Regions from separate parts of the Enterobacter sp. HK169 genome, predicted to be linked through region 1. Evidence: predicted binding sites of a transcription regulator. Region 1 holds the regulator's gene; each other region holds the start of a gene.
What was found. Region 1 encodes PhoB, which activates phosphate uptake and scavenging genes when phosphate is short. Its sites were predicted from a motif close to CTGTCATAAAACTGNCNNAT; they were not measured.
Positions count from the first base shown of each region.

Region 1 (8,111 bases):
ACAGAATTTTCTCGCGCTGCTCGCGGCTGCGGCGTACCAGTAAGACTTCGACGGGTAAATCTTCCGTCAGCGCCTGTATTTTACGCTGCATATCGTGCAGGTAGTCGTCGGTGGTGATTTCGATATCCAGCCAGACGGGCGGGTTAAGCGCTGTTCCGCGCCACTGCTCAAGCTGGGCGGTAATGGCGGCAAGATCGCCCCTCAGCACCGCCAGCGGCTGGGTGACCGGGACCTCCAGCGTCTCGACGGCGTGAAGTTTTCCGTCGGAAAAGCTCACCAGATGGACGGATTTGGCCTTGCCCGTTTCGTCAAAGCTGAGCGAAATTGGCGAGCCGCAGTAGCGGATGTGCTCGCTGCCGCCGACGATCTGCGCCCGGTGAATATGTCCGAGCGCAATGTAGTCGGCTGGCGGGAAGTTCTGCGCCGGAAAGGCATCCAGCGTGCCGATATAGATGTCACGTACGGCGTCACTTTTACTGGCCCCGACGGTGGTGAGATGCCCGGTCGCAATCACCGGAATCGGCTGGTCGCCGCGCAGGGCGCAGGCATCGGCGTGCTGCTGGTGATAATAATCGGTGATGGCCTGCAGGAGATGCTGCTGCTTTTCCGCACCCGACAGCCCCGCCTGGCTTTGCACGATGTCCCGCGGACGCAAAAACGGAATGGGGCACAGCACCGCCCCCGGCGTGCCGTCGCGTTTTTTCAGGATCTGCGGGGCGTGCCCGGCGCTGGCGACGACGGTGGTATTGAGAAATGCCAGGATGTCACGAGATTCATTGAGCGTCGCGACGGAATCATGGTTGCCGGCGACAATCACCAGATGACAGCCGGTTTGCTGCAAATTCACCACGAAGCGGTTGTACAGTTCACGCGCATAGCTGGGGGGCGAGCCGGTATCAAAGATGTCACCCGCCACAATAATCGCGTCCACCTCGTGCGTCCGGGCCGTTTTCAGCAGCCAGTTCAGGAAGGCTTCATGTTCAGCCGCACGGCTTTTGCTGTAAAAATTTTGACCCAGATGCCAGTCCGAGGTGTGAAGTATGCGCATAGCTGATCCGTGGCAAAAAAGAGAAAGCAGGATTATAAACGTTCAGAGACGGGAAAATAACCGCTGTAATAAAACAACGGTTTGCCCGTTATCGTGGTACTGTTTTTCATAAATCTGTCATAAATCTGACGCATAATGGCGCCGAATTACAAACTTGTAACTTAAATAAGATAAGACAGGGCAAAGTATGGCGAGACGTATTCTGGTCGTAGAAGATGAAGCTCCAATTCGTGAAATGGTGTGCTTCGTGCTCGAGCAAAACGGCTTCCAGCCGGTTGAAGCGGAAGATTATGACAGCGCAGTGAACCAGCTGAATGAACCCTGGCCCGATCTGATTCTGCTGGACTGGATGTTGCCCGGCGGCTCCGGACTGCAGTTTATCAAACACCTGAAGCGTGAAGCGCTGACCCGCGACATCCCGGTTGTGATGCTCACGGCGCGCGGAGAAGAAGAGGATCGCGTGCGCGGTCTGGAGACCGGCGCGGACGATTACATTACTAAACCGTTCTCTCCAAAAGAGCTGGTTGCCCGCATTAAAGCCGTGATGCGCCGTATTTCGCCGATGGCGGTGGAAGAGGTGATTGAGATGCAGGGGCTGAGCCTTGACCCCACCTCACACCGCGTCATGACCGGTGAGAATCCCCTCGACATGGGGCCTACCGAATTTAAACTCCTGCACTTCTTTATGACCCACCCGGAACGCGTTTACAGCCGCGAGCAGTTGCTGAATAACGTCTGGGGAACTAACGTGTATGTCGAAGACCGGACGGTTGACGTACATATTCGCCGCCTGCGAAAAGCACTGGAACTGAGCGGCCACGATCGCATGGTGCAGACGGTCCGCGGCACGGGTTATCGTTTTTCTACCCGTTTCTGAACAATGACAGGAGTGTGACGCGTGCTGGAACGTCTGTCATGGAAAAGGCTCGTCTTTGAACTGATCTTATGCTGTATTCCGGCCTTCCTTCTGGGGGCCTTTCTTGGACACCTGCCGTGGTTTCTGCTGGCGTCGGTCACCGGGCTGCTGATCTGGCATTTCTGGAACCTGCTGCGCCTCTCCTGGTGGCTGTGGGTTGACCGAAGTATGACGCCGCCGCCGGGAAGCGGCAGCTGGGAGCCGCTGCTGTACGGTCTGCATCAGATGCAGATGCGTAATAAAAAGCGTCGCCGCGAGCTGGGAAGCCTGATTAAGCGTTTTCGCAGCGGTGCAGAGTCGCTGCCGGATGCCGTTATTCTGACGACCGAAGAAGGGACGATCTTCTGGTGTAACGGCCTTGCGCAACAGCTGCTGGGCCTGCGCTGGCCCGATGATAATGGTCAGAATATCCTCAACCTTCTGCGTTATCCCGAATTTACGCTGTATCTGAAAAAGCGTGATTTTACCCGCCCGCATAATCTGAAGCTCAATAATGGTCGCCATCTGGAAATCCGCGTGATGCCCTACAGCGATAAACAGTGGCTGATGGTGGCGCGCGATGTCACCCAGATGCACCAGCTGGAAGGGGCGCGTCGCAACTTCTTCGCCAACGTCAGTCACGAACTGCGTACACCGCTGACCGTGCTTCAGGGATACCTGGAGATGATGCAGGAGCAAACGCTTGAAGGCGCGCCGCGTGAAAAAGCGCTGCACACCATGCGCGAGCAAACGCACCGGATGGAAGGGCTGGTGAAGCAGCTGCTGACGCTCTCGAAGATTGAAGCGGCGCCGTCGCTCGCGCTAAATGACACCATTGATGTGCCGATGATGCTGCGGGTCGTTGAGCGTGAAGCGCAGACGTTAAGCCACAAAAAGCATCACCTGACTTTTGAGGTCGACAATACGCTGAAGGTGCTGGGCAGCGAAGATGAACTGCGGAGCGCCATTTCCAACCTGGTGTATAACGCGGTGAATCATACGCCGGAGGGGACGAATATCGTGGTGCGCTGGCACCATGCCCCAACGGGGGCTGAGTTTAGCGTGGAAGACAACGGGCCGGGGATCGCGCCTGAGCATATTCCGCGTCTGACCGAGCGCTTTTACCGTGTGGATAAAGCGCGATCCCGGCAAACAGGCGGAAGCGGCCTGGGGCTGGCAATTGTGAAACACGCGGTGAATCACCATGAAAGCCGTCTCGATATTCAGAGTACGCTGGGTAAAGGAACCCGCTTCAGTTTCGTTATTCCGGAACGATTAATTGCCAAAAAGATCGCCTGACGGCAGGCGTGTCATTTTACCTTTCCACGGGTCAGCGTCTGCTGGCCCGTTTGCTTTGCAGTCAAGCGAAACGCGGATGAATTTTATACGGCTGACTGTTTTTTGTTCGCATGATTAGCCATGGGTTTTTCTTATAAATAGCGTATTGTTCTGACGTGTATTTTCATGCTGGCATATTGTTCTGGTTTTACGATCCCACCTTGCCTTTAAACGTTATAAGCGTTTAAATTGCGCCCCAGATACTGTCAGACCGACTGTATTTGCGTGGTAAATCGAAAAACTATTCTTCTCCACGCCAGGACGGGAGCATTTCCCGCTGAAATTGAGCAAATTTTCGGCTGTATCGTCCCGTCAGGGATATCGAAAATCTCAATGTTTTCAACACCACATCCACAGGCAGTAAGGTTTTATGACCCATCACTTAAAATCGCGTGACATCATCGCGCTGGGCTTTATGACATTTGCGCTGTTCGTTGGCGCAGGCAACATCATTTTCCCTCCAATGGTTGGCTTACAGGCGGGTGAACACGTCTGGACCGCCGCGTTTGGTTTCCTGATTACTGCCGTGGGTCTGCCGGTTCTGACCGTCGTCGCGCTGGCGAAAGTCGGCGGCGGTGTGGATAGCCTCAGCACCCCGATTGGCAAAGTGGCGGGCGTTCTGCTGGCAACCGTCTGCTATCTGGCCGTTGGCCCGCTGTTTGCGACCCCGCGTACGGCAACCGTGTCCTTCGAAGTGGGTATTGCTCCCCTGACCGGTGACGGTGCGATGCCGCTGTTTATCTACAGCCTGATCTACTTCGCGATCGTGATTCTGGTTTCCCTCTATCCGGGCAAGCTGCTGGATACCGTGGGTAACTTCCTGGCTCCGCTGAAAATTGTGGCGCTGATTGTTCTGGCTGTTGCGGCCATCGTCTGGCCAGCGGGCCCGATTAGCGACGCGATGGACGCCTATAAAAATGCCGCGTTCTCTAACGGCTTTGTGAACGGCTACCTGACGATGGATACGCTGGGCGCGATGGTGTTTGGTATCGTTATCGTTAACGCTGCGCGTTCCCGCGGTGTGACCGAAGCGCGTCTGCTGACCCGCTATACCATCTGGGCTGGCCTGATGGCCGGCGTGGGGCTGACGCTGCTGTATCTGGCGCTGTTCCGTCTGGGCTCCGACAGCGCCATGCTGGTCGATCAGAACGCCAACGGTGCGGCTATCCTGCACGCCTACGTTCAGCACACCTTCGGCGGTGCGGGCAGTATGCTGCTGGCAGCGCTCATCTTCCTTGCCTGTCTGGTGACGGCGGTTGGCCTGACCTGCGCCTGCGCAGAGTTCTTTGCACAGTATCTGCCGCTCTCTTACCGCACCCTGGTGTTTATCCTCGGTATCTTCTCCATGGCGGTGTCCAACCTCGGTCTGAGCCACCTGATTCAGGTCTCTATTCCGGTGCTGACGGCTATTTACCCGCCGTGTATCGTGCTGGTGGTGCTGAGCTTTACTCGCCCGTGGTGGAACAACTCTTCACGAATTATTGCGCCAGCCATGTTTATCAGCCTGATTTTTGGTATCCTTGACGGGATTAAAGCATCAGCTTTCGCGCACATACTGCCGGCATGGACACAGCGTCTGCCGCTGTCCGAGCAGGGTCTGGCCTGGCTGATGCCTACCGTTGTTGCACTGGTTCTGGCGATTATCTGGGACCGTGCTGCAGGGCGTCAGGTTGCATCGAACGCTCATTAATCAACGGCAACAAACTGTTTAACCACGGGGCTTAAGGCCCCGTGGTTTTTTGTTTTTTTCGTGTTGAATGGCAAGATTTAAATGGAAAGCACTAACAAACTTAAACGTGGATTGAGCACGCGCCACATCCGCTTTATGGCGCTGGGCTCTGCTATCGGCACCGGTCTTTTTTATGGCTCGGCAGATGCCATCAAAATGGCCGGTCCCAGCGTTCTGCTGGCGTACATCATCGGCGGCGTGGCGGCGTATATCATCATGCGCGCCCTCGGCGAAATGTCGGTTCACAACCCGTCCGCCAGCTCCTTCTCCCGCTACGCGCAGGAAAACCTCGGCCCGCTGGCCGGGTTTATCACCGGCTGGACCTACTGCTTTGAAATCCTGATTGTGGCGATTGCCGACGTGACGGCGTTTGGCATCTATATGGGCGTCTGGTTCCCGGCGGTGCCGCACTGGATTTGGGTGCTGAGCGTGGTGCTGATCATTTGCGCCGTCAACCTGATGAGCGTGAAGGTGTTCGGCGAGCTCGAATTCTGGTTCTCCTTCTTCAAGGTCGCCACCATCATCATCATGATCGTGGCCGGTTTCGGCATCATCATCTGGGGAATCGGTAACGGCGGTCAGCCGACCGGCATCCATAACCTCTGGAGCAACGGCGGCTTCTTCAGTAACGGCTGGCTCGGAATGGTCATGTCGCTGCAGATGGTGATGTTCGCCTATGGCGGTATCGAGATTATCGGTATCACCGCCGGGGAAGCGAAAGATCCGGAGAAATCCATTCCGCGCGCCATCAACTCGGTGCCGATGCGTATTCTGGTGTTCTACGTGGGCACGTTGTTCGTGATTATGTCCATCTACCCGTGGAATCAGGTCGGCACCAACGGTAGCCCGTTTGTTCTGACCTTCCAGCATATGGGAATTGCCTTTGCGGCCAGCATTCTGAACTTTGTGGTGCTCACCGCGTCACTCTCCGCGATCAACAGTGACGTCTTTGGCGTGGGCCGTATGCTGCACGGCATGGCGGAGCAGGGCAGTGCGCCGAAGGTGTTCGCCAAAACCTCACGCCGCGGCACGCCGTGGGTAACCGTTGTGGTGATGACCGTAGCGCTGCTGTTCTCGGTTTACCTGAACTACATCATGCCGGAGAACGTCTTCCTGGTGATCGCATCGCTGGCGACCTTCGCGACGGTGTGGGTGTGGATTATGATCCTGCTGTCGCAGATTGCGTTCCGCCGTCGTCTGTCGCCGGATGAGGCGAAAGCGCTGAAGTTCAAAGTACCGGGCGGCGTTGCGACGACCGTCGTCGGGCTGATCTTCCTGGTGTTTATCATTGGCCTGATTGGCTACCATCCGGATACCCGCATTTCCCTGTACGTGGGCTGCGCGTGGATCGTCCTGCTGCTGGTGGGCTGGATGTTTAAATGCCGCCGTGACCGTCAGCTGGCGGAAGCGCAGTAATATCCTTTTCCCCTCTCCCCTTGGGAGAGGGAATTTTGCCTCATCCTCCTTTCTCCTCCCCCAATAATCCCGAACGTGATGAGCTATCCTTAACCACCCTGTGGCAAGGTGACGTCAATTTCATCAGAGGGGATTCGTGATGTTAAACGCCTGGCACCTTCCGGTTGCCCCATTTGTTAAGCAAAACAAAGACAACCTTGTGATTACGCTCTGGCTGGCGGGGGAAAATCAGCCTGAACGCGTGACGCTCCGCGCCGAAATAGATAACGAAGAGACCGGCCTGAAAATGCACAAGCTGCGCAGCCAGCCGCAGCCGGGAATCACGGCGTGGCGGGCGAATATCGACCTGAATACTGGGCAGCCGCGCCGCCGTTACAGCTTTAAGCTTTTGTGGAATAACCGCCAGCTGTGGTTTACCCCGCAGGGGTTTAGCCGTTTCCCGCCCGCACGGCTGGAGCAGTTTGCGGTCGATTACCCGGATAACGGCCCGCAGTGGGTTAACGATCAGGTGTTTTACCAGATTTTCCCGGACCGTTTTGCGCGCAGCGAAAAGCGTACTGCGCAGCAGGATAAGGTTTATTACCACCACGCGGCGGGTCACGACGTCATTATGAAAGCGTGGAATGACCCGGTGACGGCGCAGGCTGGCGGCTCGACGTTTTACGGCGGCGATCTCGACGGCATCAGCGAAAAGCTGCCGTACCTGAAAAAGCTCGGCGTGACGGCGCTGTATCTCAACCCGGTGTTTAAAGCCCCGAGCGTGCACAAATACGATACCGAAGATTATCGCCACGTTGACGAACAGTTTGGCGGTGACGAGGCGCTGCTGCGCCTGCGAAAGAACACTCAAAACGAAGGCATGCGCCTGATTCTGGATGGCGTGTTCAACCACAGTGGAGATTCGCACGCCTGGTTTGACCGCCATAACCAGTCGATGGGCGGGGCGTGTCATAACCCGGACTCGCCGCAGCGCGACTGGTACAGCTTTAACGAGGAGGGCCGCGCGCTGGACTGGCTGGGCTACGCGAGCCTGCCGAAGCTGGATTTCCAGTCGCCAACGCTCGTGAATGAAATCTACGGCGGTGAAGACAGCATCGTCCGTCACTGGCTGAAGGCGCCGTGGAATATGGACGGCTGGCGGCTGGACGTGGTGCATATGCTCGGTGAAGCCGGCGGAGCGCGGAATAACCTTCAGCACGTCGCCGGGATTACGCGCTCGGCGAAAGCGGCCCAGCCGGAGGCGTTCGTCTTTGGCGAGCACTTTGGCGACGCGCGCCAGTGGCTGCAGAACGATGCGGAAGATGCGGCGATGAACTATCGCGGCTTTACCTTCCCGCTGTGGGGATTCCTCGCTAACACCGATATCTCCTACGATCCGAATCATATCGACGCTGAAACCTGCATGGCGTGGATGGAGAACTATCGCGCCGGTCTGTCCCATCAGCAGCAGCTGCGGATGTTCAACCAGCTCGATAGCCACGATACCGCTCGCTTTAAATCCCTGCTCGGCAAGGATGTTGCGCGTCTACCGCTGGCGGTGACCTGGCTCTTCACCTGGCCGGGCGTGCCGTGCATCTATTATGGAGACGAAGTGGGGCTGGACGGCAACAACGATCCTTTCTGCCGCAAAACCTTCCCGTGGGAGCCAGAGAAGCATGACAAAGTGCTGTTCAGCCTGTATCAGC
Region 1 covers NZ_CP017087.1:3,932,317-3,940,427, forward strand. The annotation lists gene sbcD (exonuclease subunit SbcD) at 1-1,048, opposite strand, end outside; gene phoB (phosphate response regulator transcription factor PhoB) at 1,236-1,925, shown strand; gene phoR (phosphate regulon sensor histidine kinase PhoR) at 1,947-3,242, shown strand; gene brnQ (branched-chain amino acid transporter carrier protein BrnQ) at 3,652-4,971, shown strand; gene proY (proline-specific permease ProY) at 5,053-6,426, shown strand; gene malZ (maltodextrin glucosidase) at 6,566-8,111, shown strand, end outside.

Region 2 (8,111 bases), 370 kb from region 1:
GAAAATCGCCAGCCAGGAGATGGGTAAGCTCATCGAACAGAGCCGCGGCGAGGTGAAGCTGTGCGCGCAGATCGCCCGCTACTACGCCGACAACGCGCAGCGGTTCCTGGCCCCGGTGAAATATGACTCAGAACTCGGTGAAGCCTGGGTGGAGCATCACCCCATAGGCGTGCTGATGGCCGTTGAGCCGTGGAACTTCCCGTATTACCAGCTGATGCGCGTCCTGGCGCCGAACCTGGCGGCAGGTAACCCCGTCATCGCCAAACATGCCAGCATCGTGCCGCACTGCGCCGAGACCTTTGCCCATCTGGTGCGCGAGGCGGGGGCGCCGGAAGGGGCATGGACCAACCTGTTTATTTCGTCCGAGCAGGTGGCGAACATCATTGCTGACGATCGCGTGCAGGGCGCCGCATTAACCGGCTCCGAAAAGGCCGGCAGCGCGGTGGCCGCGCAGGCGGCGAAGCACATTAAGAAATCCACGCTGGAGCTGGGCGGTAATGACGTGTTCGTGGTCCTGGACGATGCAGACCTTGAGAAGGCCGTGAAAATTGGCGTTAACGCGCGGCTCAACAACGCCGGGCAGGTCTGTACCGCGGCGAAGCGCTTTATCCTGCATGAAAAGATTGCAGAGGCCTTCCTGAGCAAATTCACCGAGGCGTTTAAGCAGGTGAAGATTGGCGATCCGCTGGACGAAAGCACCACGCTGGGGCCGCTGTCGTCTAAAGATGCGCTCGAAACGCTGACCAGACAGGTTAACGAGGCGGTGAAAAACGGCGCCACGCTGCACTATGGCGGCAAACCGGCGCAGCGCGACGGGAGTTTCTTCGAACCGACGATCCTGACGAATATCTCCCGCGATAACCCGGCGTATTTCGAAGAGTTCTTCGGCCCGGTGGCGCAGATGTACGTGGTGAAAAACGACGACGAGGCGGTCGCGCTGGCGAACGACTCCCACTACGGCCTGGGCGGGGCGGTATTCAGCCAGAATATCGAGCGCGCGAAGAAAATGGCGTCGCGGATTGAGACCGGGATGGTGTACATCAACTGGCTCACCGATACCGCGCCAGAGCTGCCGTTCGGTGGCGTGAAGCGCTCCGGCTACGGGCGCGAGCTGTCGGGTCTGGGGATCAAAGAGTTTGTGAACCAGAAGCTGGTGGTGGTGCATAAGTAAGAGGTCATAAAAAAACCTGCCAGCCGGCAGGTTTTTTTAAAGAGATTATTGCACTTCGATCTTGTCCCAGCCGCTTTTAAACATGCAGCTGTCAACTAACGTATCCCGGCGATATTCATTCGCGTCTTCAACCGTGTAGCTCGTGGAAATATCCTTTTTCTTGTTCTTTTTGTCCGTTTTTTCCGAGCTGGATCCGGTTACGACGTTATCCGGGGGCAGATCGATTAGCGCCTGCGCTTCGCATTCCGTGAGCTTTTTATTCATTTCCGCATCGCTGACGCCCGGTTTCACCCATTTGTACTGGACGCAGCCGGCGAGCATCAGCGTGAGGCTCAGAACGCAAAGCGCGGTCATGCGGTGTTTCATCAGAAGGTGACTCCACCGCCTACATATGCGCCGTCAATCAGCGTGTGGCCAGGACGACCGTCTTTGCCGTCCACGCTCACGTGGCGGTAGCCCACTTTCAGGGTCACTGGCGTAATTGGCGTCCAGCTTACGCCGCCGTTGGCTTCGACGTAGTTTTTCACGCTGTTGTTCAGGCCTTCTGGTGCGACATAGCCTTCACCGTACACGTGGATGCTGTCGGTCAGGGCAACGTTTACGCCGCCGCCAATCGGGAACGCCACGCCGTTATCGCCTTTTTTCGGGCCGAGGTAGATGGCTTTTGCGCCCGCGTTCAGCATCACCGGGCCAAGACCCAGGTTGTAGCCTGCGCCCACGCCGCCGGTCTGGGTACCGTCGTCGGTGTTTTTCAGCCAGTTACTTTCCAGATAAACACCGGATGAGGATTTCCCCATTTCCAGGTTGAGGTTGGTAAAGTTTTTACCCTGCTCAACGGTGCCGCCCATCGCCAGTGCGGAACCCGATACGGCAGCCAGAGCAGAAAGAAGAAGGATATTCAGTTTTTTCATGTTTTTTGCCTCGTCATTAAATTCATCTGGGCGCACCTTAACAAGCGATGTTAATGACTGCAAATGTGATATAAATCGCGGTTTTATACTGATATTGTTAACTTTTTTATTGAAGTTGTTGCAATGATGTTTGATTGTCGGGGTGTCAACAGGGGATGTTTTTAGCGTTTAGGAACCGTTTAGTTTTTTGACTAAACATAAACTGAACGAGGCGGGGATAGTGATTTGAGATGAATTAATTGGGTTTCTAATAATTTCCAAAAATGTTTCGCCTGTCACACAAAACAACAAAGCCTTACATTTCGAGCGATGAATATACGTTCAATCGCGCAGGCCGGTTTCCCTTCCATGTCATTTTTCTGACACGTTTATTCTTTACGTTGTTGGCTTCACTAACTGGATGCTAACAATATGAAAAGAAAAATTATTCCTGTACTTATCGGCTGTGCGCTCTCTTTCTCTGGCCTGGCGGCGCAGCCCACTGCTGAGCGCTATGTCGTCAGCTTCCCTGAAGGCTCCCACGTGAGCTACAGCGGCGCGTTTGCCAGCGCGTTTCCGAACGGACTCCCTGTGGGAATCGGTTCTGGCCTGCTGTTTACGGGCAAGCAGGGCGACGCCCTGACCTTTGCGACCGTGACCGATCGCGGTCCAAACGCCGATGCGCCAAAAATGGGTAAAAACGAAGCCAAAATATTTGTCACGCCAGATTTCGCGCCGCTGCTGATGACCATCCGCGTTCAGAACGGCAAAGCGGAGGCTGTCGACGCCCGCCCGCTGCATGATGATAAAGGCGAGATCAACGGTCTGCCGCTGCAAAGCGGCGTGATTGGCTCCACCAATGAAGTGGCGTTCAGCGACACCCTCAAGATCCTGAAGGGCGACAACCGCGGGCTGGACACGGAAGGCATCACCCCGGACGGCAAAGGCGGCTACTGGCTGTGCGACGAATATGGTCCGTTCCTGATTAACGTCGACAGCAAAGGGAAGATCCTGGCGATCCACGGGCCGCAGGCCGCGGAAGGGGAGAAATCCATCGCGGGCGGCCTGCCAAACATCATCAAATGGCGCCAGGCGAACCGGGGCTATGAAGGCCTGACCCGGATGCCGGACGGGCGGATTATCGCCGCCGTGCAAAGCACGCTGGATATTGACGGCAAGAGCAAAAAGCAGGCGCTGTTTACGCGTCTGGTGAGCTTCGACCCGGCGACCGGGAAAACGGCGATGTACGGTTACCCTATCGACAGCGCGGCCTACAGCAAAAACAGCGACGCCAAAATCGGCGACATCGTGGCGCTCGATGACCAGCACATCCTGCTGATTGAGCAGGGAAGCGATAAAAACGACGGGATGCGTAACCTGATTTACAAGGTGGATCTCAGCAAGGCGAGCGACCTGACCACCTTCGACAAGCCGGGCGAATACCCGGAGTTTGATGATGAGAAAACCCTGGCGCAGCGCGGCATTACCCTTGCGGCTAAAACGCAGGTCGTCGATCTCCGCGCGCTGGGCTGGCAGCAGGAGAAGGCCGAAGGGCTGGCGCTGATCGACAGCAAAACGCTTGCGGTAGCGAACGATAACGACTTTGGCGTGAAGGTGGCGATGCAAAACCCGGTCGAGGGCAAGAAGCTCAAGGATTATCGGGTGAACGCGGAAGGCAAGCTGACGCTGGATGATAAGCCGGTGGAAACCACGCTCGGCGTGAAGCCGCTGAAGAAGCCGGAGTCGGACAGCGAGCTGTGGATTGTGACGCTGCCGGAGGCGGTGAAATAAGTTTACCCTTCTTGCTAAAGGCTGGGGTATCCCCACAAGATAATGCCTGCACAGACGCCCCCTCTCCCTTGAGGGAGAGGGCTGGGGTGAGGGGGAACATACGGCTCTAGTGGTCATTCCGTTCACTTCATGTTCCTTGCTACTCTGTAACGGCATGACCGGTGAACGTGCCAGGGTGGCTCAATCGCCACCACCCTGGCGACCCGGGCTCCCGGCGGTAAATCGCCGCTTCGCGGTACCCTCAGCTTATTCCTTCAGGCTATCGGGTCGGGCATGAGCCTGCATCCCTGCAGGCCACGCCCTCTCGGCGCATCCCTGCGCCTCGCCCCGGCCTTACGGAAACGCCTCGGCGATTTACAGCCGGACCAGGGCGTCGCTGTAAGTCATTAATTAACCTGAAGCAACGTTCATCGCTTCAGGTTAATAAATTACTGGGCAGAGGGGATGCATGGCTGTTATTTCTTCAGACCCGCAAACGCCGCCCGAATTTCTTCTTCCGGGAGTTGGATACCGATAAACACCATCACGCTGTGCGGCGCTTCCTCGCCCCAGGGGCGATCCCAGTCTGCGCTGTACAGGCGCTGCACGCCCTGGAACAGCAGGCGGTTCGGCTCGCCGTCAATCCACAGCATCCCTTTGTAGCGCAGCAGCTTGTCGGCAAACGACAGCAGCAGGTTTTCCATCACGCGCGAAACCTCGCCGATGTCCACCGGGTAGTCCAGCTCCACCACAATCGATGCCACGTCGTTTTGCCTGTCTCCCATAAAGTGGAAGCGCGGTTTTGCGGTGACGTTCTCCTCCAGCATAAAGCCGTTGGTGTTGAACAGCTGAGACAGATCGATGTCGCCATGCGTCACCGTGTAAACCGGCGCGCGAGAGTTAATGCGCGTCAGGCGTTCGCGCAGCTTAACGCTTTCGCCCGCCACGTCGGTTTTGGTCAGCAGGATGCGGTCGGCGTAGCCCACCTGAGACTGGGCGATGGTGAACTGGTTCATCTGCTCGTCGGCGTGAACCGCGTCGACGAGGGCAATGACGCCGTCCAGCAGGTAGCGCTGGCACAGGATCTCGTGAGAGAAAAAGGTCTGAATAATCGGGCCGGGGTCGGCCATGCCGGTGCACTCGATCACCAGGCGGTCAAAGTCGATCTCGCCGCGATCGCGGCTGTCGAGCAGGTCCAGCAGGGCGTCTTCTAATTCGTTAGAGCGGGTGCAGCAGATGCAGCCGTTGGTCAGGGTTTTGATCTGGGTGGCGCGATCGCCAATCAGCTGATCGTCTACCGAGACCTCGCCGAATTCGTTTTCGATGACGGCGATTTTGAAGCCGTGCTGTTCGTTCAGGATGTGGCGCAGCAGGGTGGTTTTACCGGCGCCGAGGAAACCGGTCAGCAGGGTAACGGCAATCGGGGTCATGGTCTCTCCTTTAGCAGCAGCGAACGCCGCCTTCTCCACTTCCGCCGTAGCGCGCTTCCTGACGCTCGCGGAAGAATTCGGTGTAGGTCATGTAGGGCTTATCCGGATGGTTGGTCTTCATATGCTCAACGTAGTTGTCATAGTCCGGAATGCCAATCAGCATTTTCGCCGCCTGACCGAGGTATTTTTTTGCTTCGCCTAAGTTACCAAACATTGTGGGTTCCAGACAGAAAAAGCCCGGCGATGTGAGTCCGCTGGGCTTATGTTCCCCTCACCCCAGCCCTCTCCCAAAGGGAGAGGGGGAGGATTGCGGATTAATGGTGTGAAGAGGTCTTCACGCCGCCTTCCGGCACCGGCACGTACGGGGTTTCTTTATCCGTACGGCCGTCGGCGTTGCGCACGTTCAGCCAGGTTTTGATGCCGTAGAAGATGATGCTGTATACCACCACCAGGAACAGAATGCTCAGACCCGCGTTGGTGTAGTTGTTCACCACGATATGGTTCATGTTGGCAATCTGCTGCGCGGTCAGGTCCGCGCCGCCTGCGGCAATCTTCTCTTTGTACTGGTTAGCCATGAAGAAGAAGCCTTCCAGCTGCGGGTTGGCGCTGAACAGCTTCAGGCCAAGCGCCCAGGTGGTGCAGAGCAGCAGCCACAGCGCAGGAACAACGGTTACCCAGATGTATTTGGTGCGCTTCATCTTCACGAGGACCACGGTACCGAGCACCAGAGCAACGGCTGCGAGCATCTGGTTAGAGATACCGAACAGCGGCCACAGGCTCTTCACGCCGCCGAGCGGGTCGACAACGCCCTGATACAGCAGGTAGCCCCACAGGCCTACGCAGCCCGCAGTACCCAGAATGCCCGCCACCAGAGAGTCGGTTTTCTTCAGGAACGGCACGAAGTTACCGAGCAGGTCCTGCAGCATGAAGCGGCCCGCACGGGTACCGGCGTCCAGCGCGGTCAGGATGAACAGCGCTTCGAACAGAATACCGAAGTGGTACCAGAAGCCCATGTCCGCCCACGGCAGCACTTTGTGGAACACGTGTGCGATACCTACCGCCAGCGTCGGTGCGCCACCGGCGCGGTTCAGCACGGACGGTTCGCCAATATCCTTCGCCGTCTGCATAATCTGCTCAGGCGAAATCACGAAGCCCCAGGAGCTGACGGTCGCCGCCGCGTGTGCGCTCGCGTCCTTCAGCTGCGCCATAATCAGCGCCGCGTTGTCACCGCCCATTTCGTGCAGGTTTGGCATGGTAATGCCGAGGCCCGCAGGCGGGGTGTTCATCGCGAAGTAGAGACCCGGTTCGATAATGGAGGCTGCAACCAGCGCCATGATCGCCACGAAGGACTCCATCAGCATCGCGCCGTAGCCGATCAGACGCGCGTCTTTCTCGTTCGCCAGCAGTTTAGGCGTGGTACCGGACGCAATCAGGGCGTGGAAGCCGGAGACCGCACCGCAGGCGATGGTGATGAACAGGAACGGGAACAGGGCGCCTTTCCACAGCGGGCCGGTACCGTCGATGTACTGGGTTACTGCCGGCATTTTCAGGTCCGGGTTAATCACCAGGATACCGATCGCCAGACCAACGATAACGCCGATTTTGAGGAAGGTCGCGAGGTAGTCACGCGGGGCCAGAATCAGCCAGACCGGCAGCAGCGCGGAGATAAACGCATAGCCAATCAGCGCGAAGGTAATGGTAGTGTCCTTGAAGGTCAGCGCCGGGCCCCAGTACGGGTCGTGCGCAATCACGCCGCCGAAGTAGATAGACGCTACCAGCAGCACGATACCAATCACCGACACTTCACCCACGCGGCCCGGACGCAGGAAGCGCATGTAGATACCCATGAACAGCGCAATCGGCACGGTTGAGCAGACGGTGAAGACACCCCACGGGCTTTCGGCCAGCGCTTTCACCACGATCAGGGCCAGCACCGCGAGGATGATGATCATAATCAGGAAGCAGCCGAACAGCGCGATAGTCCCCGGCACGCGGCCCATCTCTTCTTTGACCATCTCACCCAGAGAGGCCCCGTTACGGCGAGAAGAGATAAACAGCACCATAAAGTCCTGCACCGCACCCGCCAGCACTACGCCGGCGAGCAGCCACAGGGTTCCCGGCAGGTAGCCCATCTGCGCGGCCAGCACCGGGCCTACCAGCGGGCCTGCGCCAGCGATAGCGGCAAAGTGGTGACCAAACAGCACGTAGCGGTTGGTTGGCACGTAGTTCAGGCCGTCATTGTTAATGACCGCCGGGGTGGCGCGCGTCGGGTCGAGCTTCATGACCTTCTGCGCGATGTACAAGCTGTAGTAGCGATAAGCAACAAGATAGACGGAAACCGACGCGACCACGATCCACAGGGCGCTTACGTGTTCGCCCCGGCGTAATGCGACAACCGCCAGACAGAAAGCGCCGAGGATCCCGAGTAAGGCCCAGGGCACGTGCTTCAGTAGTTTTTTAGTATCCATAGTAAGACCTGGTTTTTTATGTAAAGAAAAAAGGGTCAGGGTTCGTTGTGAGGAGTTATTGATTAATGCTGGAGCGATCGTGCCAGATCCTCGCGCGTGTAAAGGACGGTAAATGAATGAGTGGTTGAAAGTGCCGGGTGAGCGGTCAAAGGGGGCGACGAGCGGTTCCGGCTCGCCGCCAGGGGGCGAAATTATGTGATTGAGATCACTTGATTATTCGGGTTACGCTCCACCGCCAGATAGTTCTCCAGCGTTCTAATCAGTTTTTCCTTCAGCCAGTTCGGTTCCAGAATCTGAATGTGGGGCAGCCAGTAGAACAGCAGCGGTAGGATCTGGTTCTCGTGCGCCGCCTGGCAGCGCAGCGTGACGCCGCCCTGCTGCT
Region 2 covers NZ_CP017087.1:3,558,526-3,566,636, forward strand. The annotation lists gene EnteroDNA1_RS16910 (NAD-dependent succinate-semialdehyde dehydrogenase) at 1-1,171, shown strand, start outside; gene EnteroDNA1_RS16915 (hypothetical protein) at 1,217-1,537, opposite strand; gene EnteroDNA1_RS16920 (YfaZ family outer membrane protein) at 1,537-2,082, opposite strand; gene EnteroDNA1_RS16925 (esterase-like activity of phytase family protein) at 2,494-3,852, shown strand; gene yjiA (GTPase) at 4,308-5,261, opposite strand; gene EnteroDNA1_RS16935 (YbdD/YjiX family protein) at 5,272-5,475, opposite strand; gene EnteroDNA1_RS16940 (carbon starvation CstA family protein) at 5,576-7,729, opposite strand; gene EnteroDNA1_RS16945 (helix-turn-helix transcriptional regulator) at 7,921-8,111, opposite strand, start outside.
Region 2: EnteroDNA1_RS16925 (esterase-like activity of phytase family protein) is a predicted target of PhoB. The motif match lies at 2,429-2,448, and genes of this name have one in related genera.

Region 3 (8,111 bases), 380 kb from region 1:
CCAGGTTCTGCGCGTGCTGCATCATCTGCCCTTCCAGCTCGTGGATTTTCTGCTGCAGCGCTTTCGGCGTCAGCACGACGGTATCTTCTTCCACCACTGAACGCGCCTTGCCGCGGCCTTTCGCTTTGGTTTTGGCGATGTTCTGACCCAGCGCCAGAATATCCACCACCTTCTTATTCAGCCCCTGCGGCGTAATGCCGTGCTCTTCGTTGTAACGCTGCTGTTTCTCGCGTCGGCGCTCCGTTTCGCCAATCGCTTTCGCCATCGACGGGGTGATTTTGTCACCGTACAGAATCGCTTTACCGTTGACGTTACGCGCCGCACGGCCGATGGTCTGGATCAGGGAGCGTTCAGAACGCAGGAAGCCCTCTTTGTCCGCATCCAGAATCGCCACCAGCGAGACTTCCGGCATATCCAGACCTTCTCGCAGCAGGTTGATCCCCACCAGCACGTCAAACTCGCCCAGACGCAGATCGCGGATAATCTCCATGCGCTCCACGGTGTCGATATCCGAGTGCAGATAGCGCACCTTCTCGCCGTGCTCTTCGAGATACTCGGTGAGGTCTTCCGCCATACGCTTGGTGAGCGTGGTGACCAGCACGCGCTCGTTGATGGCGGAACGGGCGCGGATCTCAGAGAGCAGATCGTCCACCTGCGTGGCCACCGGACGAACTTCAATAATTGGGTCAAGCAACCCGGTCGGACGCACAACCTGATCGACAACGTCTTCACCGGATTTCTCCAGCTCGTAGTTGCCCGGCGTGGCCGAGACGTAAATGGTTTGCGGCGCTAATGCCTCAAACTCTTCAAACTTCATCGGACGGTTATCCAGCGCCGACGGCAGGCGGAAGCCGTACTCCACCAGCGTCTCTTTACGCGCCCGGTCACCGCGGTACATCCCGCCGATCTGCGGGATCGTGACGTGGGATTCGTCGATCACCAGCAAACCGTCTGCCGGGAGGTAGTCAAACAGCGTTGGCGGCGGCTCGCCCGGCCCGCGTCCGGAGAGGAAGCGCGAGTAGTTTTCAATGCCGGAGCAGTAGCCCAGCTCGTTCATCATCTCAAGGTCGAACTGGGTACGCTGGCTGAGGCGCTGCTCTTCCAGCAGCTTATTGTTCGCCAGCAGCACCTTACGGCGCTCGGCCAGCTCCACTTTGATCTCTTCCATCGCCTGCACGATACGCTCGCGCGGCGTCACGTAGTGCGTTTTCGGGTAGATGGTAAAGCGCTGGATCACCGACTCAACGTGTCCGGTCAGCGGGTCGAAGAGCGACAGGCGTTCAACCTCTTCGTCAAACAGCTCGACGCGCAGCGCCATATCGTCCGATTCCGCCGGGAAGATGTCGATCACCTCTCCGCGTACGCGGAAGGTGCCGCGCTGGAACGCCTGATCGTTACGGGCGTACTGCAGCTCTGCCAGACGGCGGACGATGGCGCGCTGGTCGATAATCATCCCCTGCGTCAGGTGCAGCATCATCTTGAGATAGAGATCCGGATCGCCCAGACCGTAGATCGCGGACACCGACGCGACGACGACCACATCGCGACGCTCCAGAAGCGCCTTCGTGGCCGACAGACGCATCTGCTCGATGTGTTCGTTCACCGAGGCATCCTTCTCGATGAAGGTGTCAGAGCTCGGTACGTAGGCTTCAGGCTGGTAGTAATCGTAGTAGGAGACGAAATACTCCACCGCGTTTTCCGGGAAGAACTCTTTCATCTCGCCGTAAAGCTGTGCGGCCAGGGTTTTGTTGGGTGCCAACACCATCGTTGGACGCTGGAGATCCGCAATCACGTTGGCGATAGTGAACGTTTTACCCGAGCCGGTTACCCCCAGCAGCGTCTGGTGCGCCAGCCCGTCTTCCAGCCCCTCTTCCAGACGACGGATCGCCTCAGGCTGATCGCCAGATGGACGGAAAGCAGAATTCAATTTGAACGGTTTACTCATGGGCGACGACCTGATGACGTTATAAGCGGCAGGTGAGTAATTTTACTCGTTGTTGCCAGGAATGCCAGTAAAAAACACTGGATGAAAAACCAGTGGCATGTCAGGATATTTAGCATAGCGCCTGAATGATAAGTGGGATAACAGCCAAAATTTGGACTGTGACAATATAAAACACCAGTCAGGTCAGGTTATCCCCAGAACTTTTTCTTTTTTAACATTTGTCAAGCCAGGTAATGATAGTTTTGTGGCAACGGGTGACACTTTCATGACGGGAATTGCTTTTATCTAAGCAATTAAATAATAAACGATATTTTCTAAAGCCGCGTTTCGCGCCAATTTGGGCGTAAGCCGCGTCTTCTCTCGCTTATCGCGTGTTTTCTAACTCTAATGCACATGGTTATCCACAGGAATAGTGGATAACTGCTTCCAGCCCATACAGACTGGCGCTCGGCAAATTCCCGGTTTTTCCCACGAGACGGCAGTAAAAAATTTTTATAGCTATTTTTTGATGATTAACAGTTGCGTCATTCATAACCAGTCGATGGGATCTTGCTCACATTTTCATCATTTTGGGTTCTGCACCACAACTCACCACCTCCAGCACCGTCGCTGTGCAATCCGGTTTTTTATAAACCGCTTTCTGGTGATTCATTCCTAAAAAAGCCGTTTTTTTGAACACTTTTCGGTTTCTGGCAGGGGTTTTGCAGATTCAAACATGAGCCTCACCTACACACATTTTTAAGGAGAAAAAGATGTTGAGTCTGCGTGCTGTGAATCAGTTTTACGGAAGCCAACATACGCTATGGAACGTGAATTTGGATTTTCCGCAAGGGATGTGTACAGGCGTCGTTGGCCTGCCGGGGATGGGGAAAACCACCCTCATGAATTGCATCGCCGGGAGAGTGCCCGTTGAAAGCGGCAGCATCATCTGGCACGAGGCGGGCGCGCCGCCGCGCGATTTGCTTAACCTGCCTCCAGAACAGCGTTCAGGACCGGGGATAGGCTATGTCCCGCAGGACAGGCGGATCTTCTCCCAGCTAACGATTGAGGAGAATCTGCATATCGCCATGCGGGCGATGGGGAAACCCAACCCGGAGGCGAAAAGTGACGTTTACGACCTGTTTCCGGCGCTCTACGCATTGCGGCAGGCCCGCGCCAATACGCTCTCTCCGGACGATCAGTATCAGCTTGCGCTGGCTAATGCGCTGGTGAACCGTCCGCACCTGCTGATCCTCGATGAGCCACTGCACGGCGCAGGACAAAGCTTCGCCCAGAAGCTGGGGCAGCTGCTGGCGCGCTTAAACCGGGAGTTAGGTATGACGGTGCTATTAGCGGAGCAGCAGCTGTCGTTTATCCGCCGGGTTGCGGACCGTTTCTGCATGCTCTATCGCGGGCGTAACGTGGCGCAGGGCCACGTTAACGAACTGGATGACGAGCTTATCGCGCACTGGATGTCGCGGGAAGCAAGACGCTGAGATCGAGATAACGCCCGGTGTCGGCATTTTCCGCACCCTCAGCAAGCCAGGGAATTTCCCCGAGGCACGGGGCGGGAAGTACGCGCCTGAGCGTCGCCAGATACTCCTGGTGTCGTTTACCCGGCGCAACCACGTCGTTGGCTATCCAGCCCGCCAGACGCAGCCCGGCCTGCTGGACGGCCTGCGCGGTCAACATGGCGTGATTGATGCAGCCCAGCCTGACGCCGACGACCAGAATGACCGGAAGCTGCTCGGCCTGCACCCAGTCAGCAAACGTCTGCGTGTCCGAAAGCGGCGTAAACCAGCCGCCCGCACCTTCCACCAGCACCCAGTCGGCCTGGCTTTCCAGCGTCCGTAACCCGGCTGACAGCACGGTGAAATCAATCGGACGATCTTCGTCAGCGCTGATGATGTGCGGCGAGGTCGGCTCGGCAAAGGTGTACGGATTGACCGCTGAATAGGCGAGTTCAAGGGTGCTGTTACGCTGGAGCGCCAGCGCGTCGGTGTTGCGTAATCCTTCCGCCGTCACCTCGCTGCCGGAAGCAACGGGCTTATATCCGGCGGTGTTTTTTCCGAGCAGTCGTGCCGCCTGCAGCAGCGCCGAGCTGGCCACCGTTTTGCCCACTTCCGTATCCGTGCCGGTAACAAAATAACGTTCAGTCACGTTCGATAATCCCATGAAAAAGTTGATAAGAGAGCGGGAAATGCCCCCGCTGCTGCGGCCAGGCCAGCTCCAGACGCTGCAGCTGGCCCCGGGTCAGCGGTTTTTTCTCCCGCCCGGCGTGCAGGTGCGTGGCGCCGATACCCTTCAGCGAACGCATGGCGCTGAACGCATTGCTAAAATTGAGGGTGATGGTCTGCACCGTGCTGCGGTAGCGCCAGCCTGCCAGCGCCTGCGTCACCTGGTCATGCGATAAAAAGCGGTTAGCGTGAGGCTGCTCATCCACCGCTTTCCACGCCTGATTCAGCTCCGGCAGCGAGCTTTCCAGCAGGGTGGTAAAGGCCACCTTCCCGCCCGGTCGCGCCACACGATAAAGCTCGCGCAAGGCCTGCGGCAGGCTGCTGCACCACTGGACCGCCAGATGACTCCAGACCAGATCGAAGTGCGCATCCGCCAGCGGGATCGCCTCGATATCCGCCAGCAGATAATGGTCCGCTGCCTGCCTCTGACGCGCCTCGTCGAGCATCTGGGCCGAGAGGTCGATAGCCGTGACCTGGCTTCCCGTCCCGCGCCAGTAGCGGCTGTTGCTGCCGGGACCACAGCCGGCGTCCAGCACCTGCGGAAAGCGGTTGTCGCCAAGCGCGGCCAGAAGCCCCTGCGCGCTCTGACGCTGCAGTTCATCGTGCTGAGAATAGCTCTGCGCGGCCCGACCAAATGCCGCCGCGACGGCCTGCTTATTCACCGGCGTCATTGAGCGCCTCCAGCAGCGTCTGGATATCCCGAGCGTCATGCGCCGCCGTCAGGGTTAAACGCAGCCGCGCGGTGCCCGGCGGGACCGTTGGCGGGCGAATGGCGGTCACCCACATGCCGCGCTCGCGCAGCGCCTGTGCCAGCGCCAGCGCGCGACCGTTTTCGCCGACAATCACCGGCTGGATGGCGCTTTGCGAATCGGGACTGTGGAAGGGCAGCGCCGCTAACCCCTTGCGGAAGCGTGAAATATGCTCTGCCAGCCGCTGACGACGTTCATCGCCTTCAGCGCTGCGGATCACCGCCAGCGACGCAGACAGCGCCACGGCCTGCGCCGGGGGCATGCTGGTGCTGTAAATCAGGTGTCGGGCAAACTGCAGCAGATAGTCGGCGACGGACTCACTGCACAGCACGGCGGCGCCGCTGACGCCAAAGCCTTTGCCGAAGGTGACGATCAGCAGCTCCGGCTTCACGTTTTGCTGGTATGCGCTGCCGCGACCTTCGTCACCCATTACGCCAATGCCGTGGGCATCGTCGACCAGCAGCCAGGCGTTTTGCCGCTTTGCTGCCTCGTGCAGCGCGGCAAGCGGCGCGCTGTCGCCGTCCATGCTGAACACCCCTTCCGTAACCGCCAGCTGCTGTCCGTCGCAGGGTTTATCCAGCAGCGCGGCGAGCTGCCCCGCATCGTTATGGGCAAAGCGGCGCAGCTGCGCCGGGCTTAAATTTGCCGCCTCCAGCAGCGAGGCGTGGCTCAGGCGGTCGGCGACAATCCGGTCCTCTTTTCCCATCAGGGCGGTAATGACCGCCTGGTTGGCGGCAAAGCCGGAGATGAACAGCAGCGCGCGCGGGTAGCCGAGCCAGTCGGCAAGCGCCTCTTCCAGCGCCTGATGCGCGGTGGTATATCCGCTGACGTGTCCCGAGCCGCCGCTGCCCACGCCAAACCGCTCCGCACCCTGCTGCCAGGCGCGGATAATGGCCGGATGCTGGCTCAGCCCGAGATAGTCGTTGCTGGAGAAATTACAAAACTGCCGCCCCTCGCGGGTAAGAAAACGGCCCGCGCCGTTTTCCACCACCCTGCGAACGCGAAACGCCTCTGCCGCCCGGCGTTCGTCCAGCGCGGTATTAATGCGTGCCTGCCAGGTCATACGGCTGCCGCGTTGTAGAACTGGTCGGTGTCGGCGTTGAAAATCTGCTGCTCCAGCTGCTGCTGTTGCTCGTTATCGCCCGTCAGCACCTCGGTCTGATGCGGGTTAAGCCCCAGCTTGCGGAACAGCTGAACGTCTTTGTCCTCTTCCGGGTTCGGCGTGGTCAGCAGCTTGCAGCCGTAGAAGATGGAGTTGGCTCCGGCCATAAAGCACATCGCCTGGGTCTGCTCGTTCATCTGCTCGCGACCGGCAGAGAGGCGCACGAAAGAGGTCGGCATCATGATGCGCGCCACCGCGATGGTGCGAATAAAATCAAACGCATCCACGTCGTCGTTATCCGCCAGCGGCGTCCCCTTAACCTTCACCAGCATGTTGATCGGCACGCTTTCCGGCGGGGTCGGCAGGTTTGCCAGCTGCAGCAGCAGGCCCGCGCGGTCTTTGACCGTCTCACCTAAGCCGACAATACCGCCGGAGCAGACCTTGATCCCCGCGTCACGCACTTTATCCAGCGTGTCCAGACGCTCCTGATAGGTCCGCGTGGTGATGATGTTGCCGTAAAACTCCGGCGAGGTGTCGAGGTTATGGTTGTAGTAGTCCAGCCCCGCCGCAGAGAGGCGCTGCGCCTGCTCCTCGTTCAGCGTGCCGAGCGTCATACAGGCTTCGAGGCCCATCTCCTTCACGCCCTTCACCATCTGTTCCAGATACGGCATGTCGCGGTCGTGCGGGTTCTTCCACGCTGCGCCCATGCAGAAGCGGGTTGAACCGGCGTTTTTCGCCTTGCGAGCGGAGTCGAGCACCTGCTCCACCTCCATCAGCCGTTCGGACTCCAGGCCGGTTTTGTAGCGCGCGCTCTGCGGGCAATATTTGCAGTCTTCAGGACAGGCACCGGTTTTGATCGACAGCAGCGTGCTGACCTGAACATGGCGCGGATCGAAGTGCTGACGATGCACCTGTTGGGCTTCGAACATCAGCTCAAGGAAAGGTTTGTTGAATAATTCAGTGACTTGCGACATCGTCCAGCGTGTGTGGTGAGCCATCGGGCTTCTCCAAAGGGTTTTGTTAATTTTCGGTTCGGTTTATACTCGTAAACCTAAAACTTTTCAAAATGGTTTACAAGTCGATTATGACCCAGGACGATCTCGCCTTCGACAAGCAGCATATCTGGCACCCTTACACCTCCACCACCCGCCCCCTTCCCGTTTATCCGGTGGCCTCGGCCCACGGCTGCGAGCTGCACCTCGCCAGCGGCGAACAGCTCGTTGACGGGATGTCTTCGTGGTGGGCGGCCATTCACGGGTACAACCACCCGCGCCTGAATGCGGCGATGAAGGCCCAGATTGACCAGATGTCGCACGTGATGTTTGGCGGGATCACCCATCAGCCCGCGGTGGATTTATGCCGTCGCCTGGTGGCGATGACGCCTGAATCGCTGGAGTGCGTGTTCCTGGCCGATTCCGGCTCCGTGGCGGTGGAAGTGGCGATGAAAATGGCGCTGCAGTACTGGCACGCGAAGGGCGAAACGCGCCAGCGGTTCCTCACCTTCCGCAACGGCTATCACGGGGATACCTTCGGGGCGATGTCGGTGTGCGATCCGGACAACTCCATGCACAGCCTGTGGAAGGGCTATCTGCCGGAAAACCTGTTCGCCCCTGCCCCGCAGAGCCGCTTCGACGGCGAGTGGAACGAGATGGACATGGTCGGTTTCGCGCGGCTGATGGCGGCGCATCGCCATGAAATCGCCGCCGTGATCCTGGAGCCGATTGTGCAGGGCGCAGGCGGAATGCGGATGTACCATCCGGAATGGCTGAGGCGCATTCGCAGGATGTGCGACCGCGAGGGCATTCTGCTGATTGCCGATGAGATCGCCACCGGCTTTGGCCGTACCGGCAGGCTGTTTGCCTGCGAGCATGCGGGCATTGCGCCGGATATTCTGTGTCTGGGTAAAGCGCTGACCGGCGGCACCATGACGCTCTCCGCCACGCTCACGACCCGCCAGGTGGCCGACACCATCAGCGACGGCGAGGCGGGCTGCTTTATGCACGGCCCGACGTTTATGGGCAACCCGCTGGCCTGCGCCGTCGCAAGCGAAAGCCTTGCCATTCTGGAGAGCGGCGAGTGGCAGACGCAGGTTGCGGCGA
Region 3 covers NZ_CP017087.1:4,313,023-4,321,133, reverse strand. The annotation lists gene uvrB (excinuclease ABC subunit UvrB) at 1-1,945, opposite strand, end outside; gene EnteroDNA1_RS20510 (ABC transporter ATP-binding protein) at 2,698-3,420, shown strand; gene bioD (dethiobiotin synthase) at 3,383-4,084, opposite strand; gene bioC (malonyl-ACP O-methyltransferase BioC) at 4,077-4,832, opposite strand; gene bioF (8-amino-7-oxononanoate synthase) at 4,816-5,973, opposite strand; gene bioB (biotin synthase BioB) at 5,970-7,010, opposite strand; gene bioA (adenosylmethionine--8-amino-7-oxononanoate transaminase) at 7,097-8,111, shown strand, end outside.
Region 3: uvrB (excinuclease ABC subunit UvrB) is a predicted target of PhoB. The motif match lies at 2,177-2,196, and genes of this name have one in related genera.